Lujinxingia sediminis: one gene and its partner. The protein of the gene in region 1 interacts with the protein of each later gene in a pairwise test. Links are inferred from orthologs where the notes say so. Each region holds a gene or a part of one and is shown on either strand. Other genes may lie near its edges. The genes, in order: EA187_RS12755 and cheB.

The links.
Region 2: the proteins of EA187_RS12755 (region 1) and cheB interact in binary tests that used the Escherichia coli proteins (3 or more experiments, as listed by UniProt). The link is inferred for Lujinxingia sediminis from one-to-one orthologs.

Annotation. Positions count from the first base shown.
Region 1 is NZ_SADD01000007.1:6,609-14,611, forward strand. What follows is about bases 1,797-4,896. They hold EA187_RS12755 (hybrid sensor histidine kinase/response regulator), read left to right. Parts: upstream 1,797-2,196; coding sequence 2,197-4,596; downstream 4,597-4,896. Other genes in these bases: EA187_RS12750 (methyl-accepting chemotaxis protein), read left to right, coding at 1,797-2,200; EA187_RS12760 (site-2 protease family protein), read right to left, coding at 4,664-4,896. In the rest of the region: EA187_RS12745 (CheW domain-containing protein), read left to right, coding at 1-139; more of EA187_RS12750, read left to right, coding at 173-1,796; more of EA187_RS12760, read right to left, coding at 4,897-5,638; folB (dihydroneopterin aldolase), read right to left, coding at 5,677-6,075; preprotein translocase subunit SecA, read right to left, coding at 6,148-8,003. UniProt on the Escherichia coli protein: Involved in the transmission of sensory signals from the chemoreceptors to the flagellar motors. CheA is autophosphorylated; it can transfer its phosphate group to either CheB or CheY.
Region 2 is NZ_SADD01000013.1:133,817-141,683, reverse strand. What follows is about bases 3,390-6,353. They hold cheB (chemotaxis-specific protein-glutamate methyltransferase CheB), read left to right. Parts: upstream 3,390-4,318; coding sequence 4,319-5,389; downstream 5,390-6,353. Other genes in these bases: EA187_RS17215 (CheR family methyltransferase), read left to right, coding at 5,386-6,353; EA187_RS17225 (hypothetical protein), read right to left, coding at 3,390-3,936. Outside these bases: EA187_RS17235 (aldehyde dehydrogenase family protein), read right to left, coding at 1-1,461; EA187_RS17230 (vWA domain-containing protein), read right to left, coding at 1,594-3,195; more of EA187_RS17225, read right to left, coding at 3,250-3,389; more of EA187_RS17215, read left to right, coding at 6,354-6,786; EA187_RS17210 (hypothetical protein), read left to right, coding at 7,099-7,867. UniProt on the Escherichia coli protein: Involved in chemotaxis. Part of a chemotaxis signal transduction system that modulates chemotaxis in response to various stimuli.

The DNA of each region.
Region 1 (8,003 bases):
GGGCTGGCTGCGCGGGGCTCTTCCCCCCATCCTGCGCCCCGCCGTCACGCTCCTCGACGGTAAGGTTGTGTGGCTTCTTGATCTCGATACACTCAGCAGCGCCCCTCTCGCTCCCATCTCCGGCGAAAGGGCATATTGAGCTGCGCGCAGCTCTCTCCTACGAAGGTCTACCATGTTGCTGTGGAAAAAAGTCGGCATCTACATCGCCACCCTGACGCTGATCGGCGTGGGCGTGCTGGCGTTTCACGGCCATATCTTTACCGCCGTGCTACTCGTGTTGGCGGGCGTGGCCACCATCGCCTTCACCCGCCGGTCGCTTGCTACCTTAAGCGACATCACCGCGGTGGTGGAGTCGATCGCCGAGGGCAACCTGCGCTCAGCTCACCTTCCTGCTGATCCCCATAGCGAAGTCGGCCGACTGGCCGGCGCCACCAACCGCATGCTCGACGAGCTCAACGCCATCAGCCGCCACGCCGACGAATTGGCTGCCGGCCGTATCGGCATCATCGAACATGAGGCGATGCTCTTGCGCTCGGGCAAACTCTCCGACGTCGATCTTCCCCTGCCCCGCGGTGCGGGCAAGCTCGGCCGAAGCTTTCACAGCCTCACCAATCAGATGCGCCGTCTCACCGTGCAGGCCCGCGTGATCTCCCGCGACCAGCTCACCTCCCCGCTACTCGATGAACGCGTTCCGGGAGAGCTTGGCGAGGCCTTTGGTGCGATGGTCAAAAACCTCCGCCAGCTCTCCGAGCGTGCCCGCCAGATCGCCGACGGTGACCTCACCACCACCACCGCCGAGAGCGAAGGTGACTTGAGTTCGGCCTTTAACCAGATGGTGCTCAGTCTCAATGAGCTCGTGCGCGAGATCGTCTCCACCGCGCTTAACGTCTCCACCGCCGCAGAAGAGATCCTCGTGGTGCTCCGCGACCAGGAGCTCGCCGCCTCTCACCAGGCCAGCGGCGTCGAGGAAACCCAGCGCACCATGGAAACCCTGCTCTCCTCGGCTCGAAAGATCGCTGAGAGCGCGCAGACCGTCTTCAAATCCGCCGAAAAAACCCAGGCCAACAACCGCACCGTCGGCGAGCGCATCGGGGAGCTGAAGTCGCACACGGTGCGCATCACCGAGATTCTGGAGGTGATCAAAGCCATCGCCGACCGCTCCGACCTGCTGGCGCTCAACGCCTCCCTGGAGGGCATGCGCGCCGGTGAGGCCGGTAAGGGCTTTGCTCTGGTGGCCGCTGAGATGCGTCGACTTGCGGAAAACATCAAAGAGTCCGTCAGCGATATCAAACTTCTCGTCAGCGACATCCGCGAGTCCTCGCTGGCAAGCGTCATGGCCACCGAGGAGGGCTCGCGCCTCTCGGAGCGCACCACAGAGACCTCGTTGAAGATCTCGCTGATCACCCAGCAGCAGCAATCGGGCACCGAGCAGGTCACCCAGTCGATGGACGAGCTCTCGCACCTGATCAACCAGGGCGTCGCCGGTACCCGTCAGGTCACCACCGCCGCCCGGGAGCTGCACAACGCCTCGGAGAGTCTCCGCCATATCGTCGAGAAGTTCCGAGTCATGGAAACCGACGCCTCGTCGTCCTCCCAACGCCCCACCCGCAAGCCAACCCGAACCATCCCCGGCCGCGCAACCAGCCCGCTGCCCTCGGTCGACGCCGACGCAGATCTCTCAAACCCCGCTTCGACCGACCGATCCCGCGAGTTCTCGGCCGACCGCTCCTCAGAGCTCTCACACCCCGCTCCGGCCGACCTCTCCCGTGAGCTCCCCGCCGACCGCTCCGCCGAAGGTGACATCGCCCGCGCTCGACCGCTCCGAAAGGCCTCCCGCAACCAGATCGAGACCCCGGTGGGCTTCAACGGAAACCTCTCCGACGTCCCCACCGACCGACAGCCCCGCCGCATCGTCGAGCTCGCTGCAAAAAGCGCCCAGGAGGCACCGACCATCGAGTTCAGTGCTGCCATCGCCGAAGACGACGCCTTCTTCCAGGACCTGCTCAACGCCCGCGAAGACTCCGCCGCACACCCGAAATCTGACGCCGAGGACGGTGCCGACTCCGACCGATCCCGCGAGTTCGATACCATCGCCCGCCAGATCGCCGACGAGGACAGCGAAAGCCAGCCCGAGAGCGACGGCATCCACAACGAGAACACCTCGCCCGTCATCGGCGATGAGGAGTCGGAGCCCTCATGAGCTTTGGCGCCTTGATCGAAAAATTCCGTGCGGTGGCGCTTGAGCGCCTCGAACGCATGAACGCCCTGCTCGTCAACCTGGAGCGCTCCCCCGATGACCCGGAGGCCGTCGAGGAGATCCTGCGCGAGATCCACACCCTCAAAGGCGAAGCCAAGATGATGGGCTTTGCCGACGTCAACCTCGTCGCCCACCAGACTGAGCACCTTCTGCTCGACGAGCCCACCGGCGCCCACATCACCCAACCCGAGCGCGTCGAGCTGATCTTTGAAGGCCTCGATCTGATGCGCGCGCTCATGACCAAATCCGCCGGGAACACAACCCAGCGCCTCGACCTCTCCGGCTTTGTCGATCGCGTCAACGACCTGCGCGACGGTGCTCCCGCAAAGGTCAACCCCCACGATCCGGCCGCGCAACAGGCCGCCTCTCCTCCCGAAAAAGGCAACGAGACGCCGACCCAGGGTCACATATCACCGGCCGAAAACGCCCCCACAGCCGGCACACAACCCCTTGATTCCAAAGAGGAATCCCCCCGCAGCAACACGTCCGCACCGGCTCAGAAACCGGCCGCCGACACCGCCCTCGCCACGCCTCCTGCCCCCTCCACGCCTCCTGTGGCATCGGCGCCCCAGCCCACGCGCGCACGTATCGGCGCCGGCAACGAGCGCGAGCTGGAGTCGGGCGCGCTGCGCATCCAGACCACGACCAACCTGCGCGTCGACGTCGAAAAGCTCGAGCGCCTGGGCGAACTCGCGGGTGAGGCGTTGTTGATGAGCCGACGCGTCGGCTATCGCTTAGGGGAGCTGCACGGCATCCGTCAGGATCTGCGCGCGATGCTCTCCCTGCTTGAGGGCCAGCTGCCCAAAAGCCACACCATGGCGCTGCGCAACCTCAACCACCGTCTCGATGCCTGCGAGACGGCGCTGCGCGAGGAGAGCTACCAGGTCAACGTGCGCGCCTCCCAGATCGACGACCAGACCCGCTACATGCGCCACGTGCCCCTGGCCCAGGTCTTGAGCCACTACCCGCGGGCGGTACGCGATCTGGCACAATCCCAGGGCAAACGCGTGCGCCTGGTCGACACCTTTGGCAACGTCGAAGTCGACCGCGCCATCCTCTCCGCGCTCTCCGAGCCCCTGCTGCACCTGGTGCGCAACGCGGTGGATCACGGCCTGGAACCCCCCGAGGAACGCCAGGCTGCCGGCAAAGAACCCGAAGCCGAGATCGAACTGAGCGCCGAGTACGTCGGCGACTCCATCCGCGTCGTCCTCTCCGACGACGGGCGCGGCATCGATCCACAGATCATCCGTCAAAAGGCCATTGAACGCGGCATGCACACCGCCGAATCCGCCGCGCGCCTCTCCGACCAAGAAGCCATCGCGCTGATCTTCGAAAACGGATTCTCCACCCGCGACTCCGTCAACGATGTCAGCGGACGCGGCATCGGGATGGATGTCGTTCGCCGCCAGATTTCGCGCGTGGGCGGCTTCATCGAAATCGAGAGTGAGGTCGGCCGCGGCACCACCTTCACTCTGCACCTGCCGGTGACCACGGCGGTCAACTCCGTGCTCGTCTTCACCCTGGGCAAGCGGCAATTCGCCCTGACCGCCAAAGATGTCGAGCGGGTCATCGACGTGGGCCGCGACGATCTTCGCCGCGTCCACGGCGCGGTATGCGTGCCGGTCGGCGAGCGCCTGATCCCGCTTTTGGACTGGACCTCCCCGCTGGGGCTTGCCGAGCGCGGACAGCCCCCGGAGCGCTTCAGCGTGCTGCTGATTCGCAAGGGTGCGCGTCGCGTCGCCGTGTGGATCGACCGTGTCCTCGGCGAACGTGAAGCTATCAGCCGCCCCCTGGGCGATTTCCTGGCTGGCGTGCGCCTATGTCGCGGCGTCGCCCTGACCGACTCCGGCGATGTGGTGCCCCTGCTCAACGTCGTCGACCTGATGGAGCGCAGCGAGCACGACTCGCGCTTCGATCTTGATAAACCCCGCCGGCAGCGCTCCTTTACCGCCGTGCAGGGCACCCGAGCGCTGGATATCCGCACCATCCTGGTCGTCGAAGACAGCGAGGTCACCCGCACGCTCGTCACCTCGATCCTCCGCGCTGAGGGCTACCGCGTCCTGGAAGCCGACGACGGCCACTACGGCCTGGAGATGCTCGGCCGCCACCGCGTCGACCTGGTGCTCACCGACATCCAGATGCCCACGATGGACGGCCTGCAGCTCCTCCAGCGCATCCGCGCCTCCGAGGAGCACGCTCGCCTCCCGGTGGTCATTCTCACGACCCTGGGTGAGCCCGCCGACAAGGAGCGCGCTATGCGCCTGGGCGCGAACGGCTACCTGGTCAAACTCGATTTCCAGGAAAAAACACTCCTGGAGACCGTGCGCCGCTTCCTCTGAGCGCAAAAAGGCCGGCGCGAAGTTCGCGCCGGCCTTTACCGCATAACATACTGATATCAAACGACTTTCAGGCGAGCTCGCGCTGGCAAAGCTCCATCGCGCGCGCTACCTCGTCCGACTGCGGCGCGCGGCGCAGGTAGTCAAGCGCCTCGCCATACTCGCTCATCTCAGTGGCACTCACACCGAGAATGATCCACACCCGGTTGAGCATCTTTTCGGGCATCTGCCCCGAGGCGCGCATCTGATGGCAGACCCGGTAAGCCTCTCGCCAGTCCTCATCGGCCAGCGCCGCTTCCGCCTGCGCCAGAAGCTCCTGATGAAAATCGGAAGCAGTCGCCAGACTGCGCCCGCTGCGTCGCCCCACCAGCGACTGCCCCGTCTGCAGCATGCTCATGCAGCTCATGACCACCATCACCGCAAAGATCGCGATGAGGAAACTGCGAAAGATCAAAAAACCCACGATCGCTGCCGGAATCGCCACAAAAATGCTCACGTTGAGCGTGATGCGACGCGCGCTCTCCTCGTCCTTGAAGCGGCGCAGAATCAGGTGAAAGAGCTGTCCTCCATCAAGCGGCCACATCGGGATGAGCAGGTTCACAAGGCTCCAGGCGATGTTCACAAAGAGCAGCGCCCCCACAAAGGTCGCGCTCCAGGTCGAGGCGTAGGCGATCTGCGGGGCAAAGCTCGCCACGAGGTAGACCAATCCCCCAAAGATCAGCCCCGCGGCCGGTCCAGCGAAGACCACCCGGGCGTCCTGACCGTCGGTATCGGCCTCGCGCTCCATCATGCACAGCCCGCCAAACCCGTGCAGCAACACGCTTGGCCTCAGTCCGTAGCGCTGCGCCACCAGCGCGTGACCAAACTCATGGACAAGCAGCGAGATCGTCACCGCCACCACCCAGATCAACCCGGCGAGCATCGAGCCGCCGCTGAGCGCGGGGAAAAAGACGAGCATGGCCATGATCAGGCCGTACCACATCGAGACAGACACCTCGATGTTTCGCCAGGTGAAGATATGCAGTCCGGAACGCTCTAAGAACATCGTGCAAAGACCTCGCAAAGAGGGGGGGAGCAAGTCGGTCAAGCGGAGCGCCGGCGCGTCAATCGCGCGCCCACCCACTCCGGGCTGCCGGCAACATCGGGGGCGATCTTTCGCACCTCCACGCAGACCTCCTCGACCTGACCGTGGCGCTCCAGGACCAACCTCACGACCTCGCCGGCCAATTTCTCGACCAGAAAACGGCTGGGGCCCTGCGCAACTTCCACCACGATCTCGGCGAGGTGGCGGTAATCCAGCGTCTCAGCGAGCGCATCGGACTCAGCCGAGGAGGCGTCACGCAGGGTCACTTCCACATCGACCTCAAAGTGGCGACCGTCGCGGCGCTCCTCTTCATAAACCCCGTGCTTGCCGTCAAAGGCGATGCCGCGGGCAAAGACCTTCATCATGCCGACCTCAATCTGGTGTACGCTCCAAGACATGCGAGCGCCTGGCCTCAGGGATAAAAAAAACCGGCGGCCCTTTCGAGCCGCCGGCGAGTGTGTCGGTGTTACTTAGCTGGCCGCGGCCTCTTTACGCATGCAGCACGACTTGTACTTCTTGCCGCTACCACAGGGGCAGGGATCGTTTCGTCCGACCTGCGGCAGCTCGCGCTTGACGGTGCTTCGATCCTCTTCGGACTCGGCGCTCACACCGGGGCGGTTGAAGACGATCTTACTGGGCACCTGCGGCGCCGGAGCCTGACGCTGTTGCAGCGACTCGGGCTGCTCCACCTCGAACTTCGAGACGAACTCGACCACGTTGGTCTTGATGTTCATCATCAGGTCGACAAAGAGGTTGTAACCCTCCTTCTTATACTCCTGCTTCGGGTCTTTCTGGGCGTAACCACGCATGCCGATGCCGTCGCGAAGCTGCTCCATGGCCTGAAGGTGCTGGCGCCAGTAGCGGTCAATCGCGCGCAGGTAGCGGTTCTGGATCTGCTCTTCAAAGAGCTGACGACCGGTGACCTCGTCGACCTCCGGCTCACTCCAATCCGCGCCGTCGGCGGCTGCGGCGGCCGACTGCTGCTCGCGCTGCTGGGCGCGGCGCTCGTTGACCTTGGCGGCGACCTCATCGAGCATCGCCTCCTTGCCGCTGATCATCTCTTCGATACGCGACCAGACACGGGCCTCAATGGCATCACGACCGGTGATATCATCGAAGGAGATCTCCAGGTCGAAGACCTGTTCAAGGGCCATGGAGAGTCCGGCCAGATCCCAGTCATCGTGGCGCACCTGACGCGAGGCGTAGGTGTCGATGGTGCTCAGCGCAACCTCTTCAAAGAGATCGAGCGACATGGAGAGCAGCCCGCGGCCATCTTCGTCGTAGCCCTGCAGCACGTTGCGACGCATCGTGTAGATGGTCTTACGCTGGGTATCCATCACGTCGTCGTATTCGAGCACGTTTTTACGAATGTCGAAGTTACGGCCCTCGACCTTCTTCTGAGCGTTCTCGATGCTGCGGGTGACCATGCGGTGCTCAATGGGCACACCCTCTTCCATCTTGAGCGTGTCCATGATCTTGCCGATGCGCTCGGCACCGAAGAGACGCAGCAGGTCATCGTCAAGCGAGAGGAAGAAGCGGCTCTCCCCCGGGTCGCCCTGACGGCCGGCGCGGCCGCGAAGCTGGTTATCGATGCGGCGAGATTCGTGGCGCTCGGTGCCGATGATGAAGAGGCCGCCGTTATCGAGAACTTCCTGCTTCTCTTTGGCGCACTGCTCTTTGAAGCGGTTGAGCGCGGCCTTGTACTCCTCGCTGAAGTACTGCTCCCGCTCATTTTCCGGTGTAAATTCAGGCACATCCGGCTCACCGACCAGATCGTCGGCCATGGCATCGGGGTTACCACCGAGCAGAATATCGGTACCACGACCGGCCATGTTGGTGGCGATGGTCACCCGGCCCTTACGGCCGGCCTGAGCCACAATCTCGGCCTCACGTTCGTGGTACTTGGCGTTGAGCACCTCGTGCTTGATGCCCTTGCGGTTGAGCACCTGAGCCAGAGCCTCACTCTTCTCGACCGAGGTCGTACCGACGAGCACCGGCTGGTCGCGCTTGTTGCACTCCACGATCTGCTCGACGATCGCGTTAAACTTCTCCCGGTAGCTGCGGTAGATGACGTCTTCCTGGTCGATACGCTGGATCGGCCGGTTGGTGGGGATCACCACGCAGTCGAGCTTATAGATCTCGTGGAACTCTTCGGCCTCCGTCTCGGCGGTACCGGTCATGCCCGAGAGCTTATCGTACATGCGGAAGTAGTTCTGGAAGGTGACCGTGGCGAGCGTCTGGTTCTCGTCTTTGATCTCGACGCCTTCCTTGGCCTCAACCGCCTGGTGAAGGCCATCGGACCAGCGCCGCCCCTCCATCTTACGAC
Region 2 (7,867 bases), on another replicon or contig:
TTTAGGCGCGTAGGGGTACCAGAAGGGCTCCACATCGAGCAGGCCGCGGTCGACCATAATCGCCTTCTGGTTCATGAAGGCATAGAGGCCTTCGGGACCGTGATAACGCCCAAAACCGCTGCGCTTGACCCCACCGAAGGGGAGCGCCGGGTTGCCCACCGACTGCACAAGATCATTGACCGAGCATTGCCCCGACTCCATGCGGCTGGCGAGCTCCAGCCCGCGCGACACGTCGCGCGTCCACACGCTGCCGGTCAGGCCGTACTGGTGGTCGTTGGCCATGCGCAGGGCTTCTTCTTCGTCCGCCACGCGAATCACCGGGAGCACCGGGCCGAAGGTCTCCTCGCGATAGATCTCCATCTCTTCGGTGACGTCGAGCACAAGCGTAGGCTCAAAGAACTGCCCGGGGCCCTCCATAGGGCGCCCACCCATGGCGATGGTGGCACCGCGCTCCCGGGCATCGTTGAGGTGGCGCACAACCGTCCCCATCTGCGCGCTGAAGGTCAGCGGCCCCATATCCGAGCCCTCATCGGGGCCGCCCACGCGCATCCGCTCAATCTCGGCGCGCACAAGCTCCAGGAACGCATCATAGACCGCGTCGACCACAAAGAGTCGCTCCACCGAGATGCACATCTGGCCGCAGTTCAAAAAACCGCCCCAGACCGCCGCGCGCGCCGCGCGCTCTAAGTTGGCGTCGTGGCAGACGATCATGGCGTCTTTGCCGCCGAGCTCAAGCTCCACCGGGATCGGCTTTTCGGCGGCCGCGGCCATGACCTTTCGGCCGGTGGCCACCGAGCCCGTAAAGAAGATCTTATCGATATCCGCTTTGCATAACGCCGCCCCGGTCGAGCCGTCGCCCTGCACCACCGAGACCACCCCTTTGGGAAAGCCCGCGCGCTCAAAGATCTCACGCATCAGCTCTCCCGTCAGCGGGGTGACCTCCGAGGGTTTGAGCACCACCGTGTTTCCGGCAATCAGCGCAGAGAGCACCGGGATCATCGAGAGCTGAAAGGGAAAGTTCCACGGAGCGATCACTCCGATGACGCCCATCGGAGCGTGTTCGACGTAGCTGGTTTTGGTGGGGAAGAAGAGCTGGCGAGAGAGCTTCCGACGCTTGAGCGCCCTGGGTGCTTCTTTTTTGTAATAATCAATGAAAAGCGGGATCGCCATCAGCTCGGTGAGCAACGAGTCGAGCAGGGGCTTGCCCGTATCATCGCTGATCACCTTCGCAAACGTCTCGCCATCCGCGCTGACGATATCACGCAGGCGCTCGAGGTAGCCAAAGCGCTGGTCGAGCGAGAGATCACGCCAGGCAGCAAACGCCTCGCGCGCGGCCTTCACCGCTTGATTCACTTCGGCCGGCGAGCTGATGGGAAAGGTGCCCAGGTGCGCGCCGTCGACCGGGCTGAACTTCTCGATCATATCGGCGGAGATTTCGGCGCTGGAGGCTTGAGCAGACATAGGCGGATCCTGAGGGCGACATCGAAAACGAAGGAAGTGGAGGCGAACTCCCCCCTCGCAGGGGGAAGCGACCGCGCAGAGTTCTTAAGCACCAAGGCCACGTCGTCCAGCACGTTGGGGTGGCCTCTGCGCTCAGGGCAAGAGCATCGCCGGCCGGCTGTCGGCGCTCACGCGCGACTGCAACGCCGGGCGAAGGCGATCGCCAAGATGTGCCGGCCCCACACGAGCTGAGAACGACCCGCTGAGGCGACCAAAGCCCGGCCCCTGCAGCGCGTCGAGTTCGGGGAGGGTTCCCTCCACCGACCAGGTCGACTGCAAGGCCGGCGCAAGCACGTTCCAGGCTGCCACCATATCGTCGACGTCGGCGGCATACACATAATGGCCGCCGCTGGCGCAGGTCAGCTCCGCGTACTCCTGCACCGGTCCCACCCGGCCCTCGGCGTCGCGCGCGGGCAAACAATAGGATTCGGCCGTCTGTTCCACCGTCCCGCCGGCTTCTTCGGCATAGATCGTGGCCGGGCGGCAGCGCTCATGCGGCTGACAGCTCGCGTCATCCTCACAGGTGGGTGCAGCGCAGCTCGCATCCTCGCGACAGGCCTGGTTGCCGCCCCACTGGCTGGGAAGATCGCGCAGCAAAGAGGCGTCGAGCTCCGGGTCCAGGTGCACGATCATCAGACGCACGCCGGTGGCCTCCAGGCGCGCGCGCACCGCCTCGGCGTCGGCCTGGGCATCGTAAACCTGGTTGGGGCTGTCGGTGAAGACGACGAGCACCTTCTCGGCCTCCTCATAGGCTTCAAGCCCCAGATCGCGGTCGAGCACCCGCAGAATCGCCTGATAGACATTGGCCTCCCGCGGAATCAACGTGGGCAGCTCAGCCAGGCGCTCCGTGAGGCTGTCGAGATCGCGGGTCAAATAGTTGGTGAGTTCGCCCCCCTCACTCGGTGTCAGCGGACGGGTCTGCGCGCCGACATCGCCGCCGTAGAACCACAGGCTTACCGCGGCAGTTTCACCGGTGAAACGCCCGCCCAGCGAGATCAGGAAATCCTGAATCATCTGGCGGTGACGGAGTTCCGCGTCGGTGGCTCGCTCCGGGTTTGAACTGATCGCCTGCGCGCCGCTCTCGTCGTAGAGTGAGCCCACCGCCACGGGCAGGCGCCCATCGAGGCTGGCGGTGTTCTGGATAAGCACGCTCAGCGCAAGTTCTCTGGACCCCTCCCGTCCCAGGCTCCACTCCTGCCGCACGCTCCCGGGAGCAAAGCTCACGGTGGCGGGAAGTGCGCAGTAGCGCTTGCCCTCACCCACCTCGACCGCGGTGCAGCGGAGCCCCTCCGGGCACTCCTGCGAGGTCTCACAGACCGGGCCGGACCTGGCCATATACGCGGCATCCAGGCCCAGCTGCCCGGCGCGCAGCGTCTCATTGGGCCAGATCATCTGACCGTCGAGCACATCGCCGGCGGCGACCGCGGGTCCCTCCTGGCTGAAGATCACAAAGGGAAAGCGCGCCTGCCTGCTCCCCTCACACGCCAGCGGCCGCGGGGGCAGAAGACGCAGCGAGCCGGGGCGCAGCTCCAGCCCGGGCTCACGCGCCACATCGGCCCCATCGCCGCTGACATCGCTGACGCCCACGTCGTCCTGCGGTGCCGGGTCTCCGTCATGATCGCCGCAGCCGGCGATCATCCAGGCCGCGCCCATCACAAGGGCGCTGCGTATCCATCGGTCGAAACGTCGAGTCATGGCCGCACCTTAAGGTTTTGACGAACTTCCCCGGAGGCGACGCACGATGACGCCTCACAACCTGAGGAAGATGATGACAATCAGAAGAATCGTGGCGAAGAGGGCCACAAAGATCCACATCGAGAGGCGCGACTGCGGTGCCGCCTCCAGGCTCTCCAGGAGCGCCATATTGCGCTGAAAACGCCGGCGAGAGTAGTCCAGCCGCGGAAAGGTATAATAGAGCGCGTCAGCGTCTTCATCGACGGTGACCTCGATATAACCTTCGGCCCCGAAGTCATTGAGCAAGCTCTGAACTTTGGCCGAGGGCAGATCGGTGCGACTGGTCAGATACCCCAGCTCGACGCGCGGCTCGCGCGCGGCCGACGCGATGCGCAAAAGCTCATGCTGCTCGCGGACCTTTTTGACCCAGTCGGCATCCTGCTTCAGGCTTGCGACTGCGCGCATAAACGCCGGCGCTTTCTCAAGGTGGGCCTGCTCCTCGATATCCAGCGGCCCGGGCAGAAAACGCTCCGGTCGGGCGATCTCGTAGGCCGCAAGTTTGTCGAGTTGGATGCGCTCGACCCCGTCGAGCTCTTCGAGACCTTCGAGCACCCGGGCGATGCTGTCGACGTCCATCGGGAAATAGGTCGTCACGCCCAGCACGGTCACCGGGGCCTCGTCGCGCCTGGCGAGCTCGGCGGCCACCTCCGAGATCAGCTGAATGCCTTCGGGCACCGAGCGCAAGCGTTGACTGTCAGCCATAAACGAGATCCATCGGGGGAAATCCATTGCCCGCGCCCACGGGGGGCGGGGGCCAGAGGCGGCGCAATCTAACGATCTCTTATCGAGTCGACAACCACCGTTGTCCTCCGGCACACCGAGGCCCGAAGAAGCCCGAATGATACGCCAGCACCCCGGCCCTGTCATCCAACCCGAAGGGGTGGCCCCGCAACGCGCCCGAACCCCTGCAACACGCCAGCCCCCGCCCCACCCTTCGATGGATCGGTGAGGCCGACACCTGCCCCGGCTTAGTGATTCACGTGGGCGGAATGAGCGGGTATAGTTACACGTCTTTTAGCGCGGCGTTGCGCCCGCGCATCGCACCACGCGCTTTGCCGCCTCATCCAATCCCCCAAGAGTTTTCATGAGCTTACGCATCGTCATCGCAGAAGACAGCGCGATCTTCGCCGAGGTCCTGGTCGACGCGCTCCGGGCCGAGCCGGGCATCGAGATCGTGGCCATGACCGATAACGGCGTCGATGTGGTCAACCTCTGCGAGGAGCATCGTCCCGATCTTGTGCTGATGGACATCCACATGCCGCGCCAGGACGGGCTGGCGGCCACCGAGGCGATCATGGCGCGCTGCCCGACGCCGATCCTCGTGGTCACCGCCGATCCTCACCGCGGCGGGGTCGACCTCTCCTTTAAAGCGCTCTCAGCCGGGGCGCTCGACCTGATGCCCAAGCCGCAGCGCCTGCCCTTTCCGGAAGAGGAGCGCGAGGCCCTTCTGCGCAAGATTCGGCTGCTCTCCCAGATTCCGGTGGTCCGCCATGTGCGCGGTCGAAAGCGCCAGCGTGTCGAGGGGCCTCGGCGCGTGACAAAAGGCCCCGATACTGCCGCTGCCAACCGACCGGTGGCGGTGGTCGGGGTGGTGGCCTCCACCGGGGGGCCCAAGGCGCTGGCCCGCATCGTGGGCCAACTTCCCGCCGATTTTCCGGCTGCCGTTGTGGTCGTTCAGCACATCACCCACGGCTTCTCCACCCACCTGGCGCACTGGCTCGACAACCACAGCCCGCTCAAGGTGATGGAAGCCTTCGATGGCACGGAACTTAAACGCGGCCATCTCTACATCGCGCCGACCGAGCGCCATTTGATGCTGGAGCCCGACCTCAAGCTCAGCGTTACAGAAGGGCCCCCCGTCGGTGGCCACTGCCCCAGTGGCGATCGCCTGCTCACAAGCCTGGCGCGTCATGCCGCCCCCCGGGCCATCGGCGTGATTTTAAGCGGCATGGGTGACGACGGCACCGTCGGTCTCACCGCCCTGCACCACACCGGCTGCACCACGCTGGCCCAGGACGAGGCCAGCTCGGTGGTCTACGGAATGCCCCGCTCCGCCATCGCCCACGGGGTTGTCGACAAAGTCGTGGAGCTCGATCAGATCGCCGACGCGCTCATCCGCGAAGTCGACGCCATCGAACATCGGGAGTCACGATGAACCAGGGTCGCTACCAACGGCGCCAGGTCATCACGCAGGCCTGCGTGCTCTTTGAGCGCTGGACCGGCTTTGCCCTGCGCGGAGCTGCGCCCACGCGCATCGCCGACACCTTTGCGCGGCGCGCCGAGGCGCTCGGCTACGACGATCCACTCACCTACGTCGAGGCCCTCCAGGACCTCTCCTCAACGGCGGCCGAACCCCAGCGCCTGGTCAATCTGATCACCAACGGGCTGACGGCCTTCTGGCGCGATGAGCCCCAGCTCCTCGCCCTGCGCTCGATCCTGCGCAACCTCGGCGCATCGGCCACCCTGGAGCGCCCCCTTCAGATCTGGTGTGCCGGCGTCTCCACCGGCGAGGAGGCCTACACCGTGGCCATGATCGCCAGCGAAGAGAACATCCCGGCCGACGTCCTCGGTACCGACGTCAACACCGAGTTCTTGAGCGTGGCGCGCCGTGGCCACTATGGCACCTGGAGTCTGCGCCGGCTCGATGAGGCGCGCCGCGACACCTTCCTGCGGCCGATCGATGAGCATACCTACGCCATCAATCATCCCGAGCTTGAACGCGTCCGCTTCGATCACCACAACCTCCTGCACACCGCGCCGCGCTCGCGTCGCGCGGACATGCGCTGGGATGTGATCTTATGCCGCAACGTCCTGATCTATTTCACCCCCAGGGCCTCCGCCACCGTGGTGGGACATCTGGCCGACGCGCTGGCCTGTGACGGCTACCTGATGCTCGGCTCCTCCGAGCAGATCCACGTGGAGCAGCTCAACACCGAGGGGCCGCGCCTGCGCGCGACCCGCCACGGCGAAGGCTTTTTGTATCGCCGCTACGAGACCAAACCGGGCCAGACCATTGAGCCGGGGGCATGGACGTTCAGCGAGAGCACGCTCGACGAGCTCCTCGATCCTCCCGCCCCCGAATACAGCGGGCTTGATGAGACGACCAGCGACGTCGGGCTCAACGACACCGTCGTCAGGCTTCTCGAGACCGCCGGCGACCACATACGCCAGCGGGAGCTTCGCCTGGCGATGGCCTGCCTGGAGGCCGCCACCAGCTACGATCCCTTTGTGGTCGAGGGTCACTGCCTGCTCGGTCAGGTGCTCGCTCAGCTCGACGCCGGACACTCCGCGCTTAAAGCCTACCAGAAGGCCCTCTTTCTAGAGCCCTTTCACTGGGTGGCCGCCTGGGGCGCGGCCCGCATCTACGAAAACTTTGGCGAACACGACGCCGCACGCCGCGCCTGGCGCCAGACGCTCGAAGGCCTGGCCGCAAGCCCTGACCCCCTTCGCTACTCTCGCGTTATCCCCCGGCTGGCCGGCCCCCTGGAAGACACCCGCCAGCAAGCCCACCAGGAGGCCCACCGTGCCCTCTCGGTGGTCAGCGAGTTGTAACTTTTCTCACCTATGTTGGAATGACTTCGTCACCTGAGCAGTTACTTAATTACCTCGGCAACGAGGTCGGAGCTGGCACAGCCTGTCCGCGATCTCAGGCGATGCGGCTCTAACGCATGGCACCTCCTTTCGGTCAAAGCGCCCTGTCGGGATGACAGGGCGCTTTGGCTTTTCTTGACGCGTGTCACCTGCTCCCGCCCTCCTGACTGCCGCCGCCCTTTGACAAGCCTCGGCGCGAAAGGCAGAGAAAGCGCGTGGCGAGCGCGGCGCTCGCCACTTACCTCTCCTTATTTTATGACCTGCGGAGGCTCCATGTCGGACGCCCTTTCCCCGATCTTCTCCCGGCTAATCCAGGGCCACACGCCACAACTCTCCTCCGAGGAGCTCACCGCGCTCCTTGAGAGCCCGCAGGACGGCCCGGTGCTCGCCGCGCTGCTTCTGACCCACACGCCACTGCGCGACGCCTGCGGCAAAGCCCTGACGGCCCTCAAGGCCCATTCCTCCGACACCCCGGCCTGGATCTGGGCGGTCGTTGCCTCCATCGAAGATCCTGCCCACGAAGACGCCATCGACGCCGCGCTGGCCGATGAATCCCTGGCCCCCGGAGTCGCCCGCGCTCTCTTTCTGGCCGGTGCGGACTGGTACCACGATTCACTCGTCGAGCTCATCGACGAGAGTGATACCGGCCTGGCCGCGGCCTCCCTGCTCGCGGCCGTCGACCCCGAAGAGCTCATGGAAGCCCTCGAAGAGATCGCCTCCGCCGAGGAGCTCATCACCGTGGCCCGAGCCTGCGCGCTCGCCCACGCCCCGGAGCTCTTCGACGCCATCGCCGAATGGCGCCAGGAGCTCCATGACGAGCTCAGCCTGGAGCAGCGCGCCGCCATCGACGGCGCGCTCGCTTCGCTCGCCCCTCATCGCTTCGCTCGCCAGCTGATGCTCGGCGAGCTGGAGCGCACCTGGCTGGGCGACGACCGCGCCGTGGCAGACTTCTTAAGCTGCTACGGCCTGACCTCCTGGGTTCACACCCTGGCGGTGATGCGCACGGTGCGTGATCGCGATGGCTTCGATATGGCCGCGGCCC